Regions from separate parts of the Halomonas sp. AOP5-B2-8 genome, predicted to be linked through region 1. Evidence: predicted binding sites of a transcription regulator. Region 1 holds the regulator's gene; the other holds the start of a gene.
What was found. Region 1 encodes LexA, which represses DNA repair genes until DNA is damaged. Its sites were predicted from a motif close to TACTGTNTANNTANACAGTA; they were not measured.
Positions count from the first base shown of each region.

Region 2: the regulator LexA is predicted to act here: its motif matches at 876-895, upstream of ACT3RP_RS03085 (LexA family protein).

Region 1 is NZ_JBQSVS010000005.1:310,195-312,399, reverse strand. It holds gene ACT3RP_RS14105 (TetR/AcrR family transcriptional regulator) at 1-305, opposite strand, end outside; gene lexA (transcriptional repressor LexA) at 584-1,261, shown strand; gene purU (formyltetrahydrofolate deformylase) at 1,364-2,205, opposite strand, start outside.
Region 2 is NZ_JBQSVS010000001.1:690,485-692,689, forward strand. It holds gene ccmA (cytochrome c biogenesis heme-transporting ATPase CcmA) at 127-747, opposite strand; gene ACT3RP_RS03085 (LexA family protein) at 1,056-1,445, shown strand; gene ACT3RP_RS03090 (IMPACT family protein) at 1,445-2,068, shown strand; gene ACT3RP_RS03095 (sodium ion-translocating decarboxylase subunit beta) at 2,173-2,205, opposite strand, start outside.

The sequences.
Region 1 (2,205 bases):
GCGGGCACCGCAAGAACCGTCGTTGCCATAGTTTCAAGCAGCGTTTCCAGCGGTATCACCTGCCCATCATGCTGAGTCTCAAGCTCATCAAGCGCAGTGTGAAAACGCAGCGTAAAAGGATCCAGATAGCGGGAAAAAACAGCCTGAATTAAGGCTTTTTTGGAGCCAAAATGATAATTCACAGCAGCAAGATTGACGCGCGCCTTGCTAGTGATGTTGCGCAGCGAGGTTTCAGCAAAACCACGCTCTGCAAACAGCACTTCAGCGGTATCAAGTATACGGGTCACCGTATCAGATTGAGCCATGATGCTCTCCAGAGAAACAGGTGTTTAAAACATCGCAAAATACTATGCCATAACCTGGGTAGTCTCAACGCTTGATTTGTCACCACAATGCCTCGGCACTTATAAGGAAAAGCTGCATAAGAAAAAGCTTAGTTTCAAATCATTGAAGCTCCCAGAGCGGTAAATATTGGTATTGACAAGGCCATATACTGGACAGAGACACATACTGTATACTTAAACACTTACTGTTTAAGTTACCTTCATTTTATGACTGTCTATTCACAATTCTGGAGCTTGGTATGTCGCGTCCACTAACCGCTCGCCAACAGCACGTATTTGATTTTATTGTTAAAACCATGGGCGAATTTGGCTACCCTCCGACGCGCGCTGAGATCGCTAAAGCACTCGGCTTTCGCTCACCTAACGCCGCTGAGGAGCATCTACGCGCACTTGAACGCAAGGGTGTGATCCGCATCATTCGCAACACGTCACGCGGTATACGCTTGCCTAACCAAGAGCCTCAAGACGTATTGGACACATCTGTCAGTACGCTGTCTGCCACGATCGAGCCTGCTCAGGCGGGCCTGCCGGTCATTGGTGAAGTTGCCGCCGGCAGTCCTATTTTGGCTGCCGAGCATATCGACCGCTACTGCCCGCTACCTGCTGAGTACTTCACCCCCAAAGCGGATTACTTGCTGCGCGTACGTGGCTTATCCATGAAAGATATCGGTATTTTAGAGGGTGACCTGCTGGCCGTGCACCGTACTGAGCGTGTCCGCGACGGTCAGATAGTCGTTGCCCGCTTAGATGATGAAGTCACGGTTAAACGCTTTAAGCGCCAAGGCCATCAGGTCACGCTGTTCGCAGAGAACGCCGACTTTGCGCCGATTGAAATCGATCTACGTTCCCAGTCGCTCGATATAGAAGGCGTTGGCGTTGGCGTGATTCGCGGCGGCAATGGCCAGGCGTTAGGTTAAGCCAGGCATAACGTCATTTATCAATGCCTTCATCAGACCTAATAGAGGTGGTCGCAAAAGCGGCCACCTCATAGCGATAAAGTAGCCTTATTGATAAGCCGCTTAGCTAAATACCACCGTTTTATTGCCATGGATCAACACGCGGTCTTCTAAGTGCCAGCGTAAACCGCGTGCCAGTACCGCTTTCTCAACATCACGCCCAAAGCGCACTAAATCAGTAGGCGTATGGCAGTGGCTGACACGGTGGATATCCTGCTCAATAATGGGGCCTGCATCAAGCTCCTCGGTGACATAATGGCAGGTAGCGCCAATCAGCTTAACGCCCCGCAGGTAGGCCTGGTGATAAGGTTTTGCTCCCGCAAATGAGGGCAAAAAGCTGTGGTGAATATTGATCACTTTGCCTGAATAACGCGCGCACAGTTCGGGCGGTAGGATTTGCATATAGCGTGCGAGTACGATGCAGTCCGCCTGCGCGCTATCGATTTCAGCCTGTACCTTCGCAAATGATGCCTGTTTATCGTCAGGGTCTACCGGCACGTGGTGGTAAGGAATTCCGTACCACTGCGTCAGCGAACGCAAGTCGTCATGATTGGAAATAACGCCGACAATATCGCAATCCAACTCCCCCGACTGCCAGCGATAAAGAAGGTCTACTAAGCAGTGCGATTCTCGCGACACCATCAGCACTACGCGCCGACGCTTTTGAGTATCAACCAATGCCCATTGCATGCTGAATTCGCGGGCTACCGGTTCAAAGGCGGCACGCAGCGCTTCTACCGAGATGCCTACTGAGTCTGCCAAGATTTCATAACGCATAAAAAAGCGGCCGGTCTCTAGGTCCGAATGCTGGCTGGCTTCAGTAATCGACCCGCCTTGCTGAGCAATAAAGCTCGACACGCGTGCAACAATACCCACCCGATCAGGGCAAGAAACAACTAAACGAT
Region 2 (2,205 bases), on a different contig from region 1:
GATCGCCGAACTATCCAAACAGCTAGGCGCTGAAGGCTGTGAAGCGCTGCTGGAAGCGTAGCTCAGCGGGCGGCTTGAAGGACTTTCTGAAGAGCCATTGGACGTGCTATGCAACGCGGTCTCCTTCTACCCCAGCGCTACCTGCCTCAGCAGCGGCGAGGCGGGCAGATCGTGGTGTGTGGTGACGAGTACGCAGCCACCTGCCTTTGCATGCGCAACAAGCTGTCTTTCAAGATCAGCAATGCCGTTACGATCAATCGCGGTAAAGGGCTCATCCAATACCCACAGGGCTCGCGGCGTCAGCGTTAACCGCGCCAATGCCACTCGCCGCTGCTGACCCGCCGACAGCTGCCCGGTAGGCACTTCTTCAAAACCTGCCAGCCCGGTGCTTTCAAGCGCATTCAAGCGCTGTTCCTCGTCGTCTTTTTCACCGCTCAGCGCCTGATACCACGCTAAATTTTCTAGCGGCGAAAGCCCCAACTTTATGCCGGGGGCATGCCCCAAATAAAGCAGGTTAGCAAGAAAGTGGTCACGAGCCTTGCTCATTACCGTGCCATTCCAGAAAAGCGCGCCCTGATAGTCGCTGAGCTGCCCAGAGAGGATCTTGAGCAGCGTTGTCTTGCCGCAGCCATTAGGCCCTTCAATACGCACGACTTCACCGCTATGAATATCCAGATCCAGCCCTTTAAATAGCCAGCGGTCATCACGTTCACAGCCAAGTCCTCGGGCTTGTAGATGCAGGCTCAAGCGTCACTCCAGGCACATTGATTTCGCATCGAACTCTACACGGAAAGCTCCTTTCTCGCCACTTGCACAACCGGCCATCAACCAGTGGACAACGGACTCCAATGATCAATAAGACGAATTACCACTAGCACTGTATGCAAAAACAGGCCTATACTAAAACCACTGTATGGAAAGACATGTTTTGTGCGATTCAGCGTCGCCTGCACCGCTAAAGCGATTGCCTGCAGTCAATGTTTAAGGTCGCTATTTTCAAGTTCACTACGCATGAACGAAGCCTAACCAGCCGGCGTAGCAATGGAGATCCCCAAATGACGATATCAATGGCAGCATCTACCGCTACGCTCACTCATAGGCAACCACTACCGCGCCCTTATGCATTGACGTCTAACGTTACGCGGCACAATACCTATGCACTTAAAGTACGCGGCAATGCGATGCGCGATTGCAACTTATTCGATGGCGATGTCATTATTATTCGGCGCTACCAGCACGATACCCAAACAGAAACCGCCGTTGCCGAAATCAATCAGCAGAAAATAGCGCTGAAGCAGCTCTCCATAAGCCGTTCTGGCGTACAGCTATGGCCAGAAGATGCGCTTCAGCCAGCGCTTTTTTTGCATAATCGGGATATTCAGGTGCTTGGTATGGTGATGGGTGTTGAACCTCATGTGAGCAAGTCTGCTATTACGGAGCATTAATGCGTTACCGGGTTCCCAAACTGCCTGCATCAATATGGCATACGGCTGACATTGACGTAGAAAAGAGCCAATTTATAACCTGGATATGTTGCGCCCCTGACATTGGTGCGTTCAGCACTCTATTCAATGCCGCTAAAACGGCACACCCCAATGCGAGCCATCACTGCACCGCCTACATTGCAGGACCACCGGGCGAGCAGAACTTCATTGGCTTTTCTGACGATGGTGAGCCTGGCGGCACCGCCGGCAGGCCGATGTATCAGGTGCTGCAAGGCAGCCAACTTGGCCACATTGGCTGTGTCGTCATTCGTTATTTTGGTGGTACAAAGCTAGGTACCGGTGGATTAGCTCGCGCCTACGCCCAGGCAGTCAGCCATGCGCTTGAGACACTGCCCACCTGCGAGGTCATTGAACGCGATATTTACACTCTACGGCTGAGCTTTGCCCATGAAGCGATTGCTCGCGCCTGGTGCGAAGAACGTGATGTTCCTATTGAGCAAGCCGATTACGATGGAAACGGCGTCCGCTTAGCCGTTGGCTGGCCACGCGACTGCCCGCTCGACTTTTCCCCGCTGGAAAATCGCTTAAAGAGCACGATTGAGTTTCATACCGCCCCTCCATAAAAAACGCGACAGCTGAAATTTTCAGCATGCCGCGCTCTAATCGCTAGCGCTTCAACTCTGCGCTAAAAACGGTCTGATGACGCACCTTGATACGCGTGGGTTGATTAGCCCAGGTATTTAATCATTATCCCGGCAGC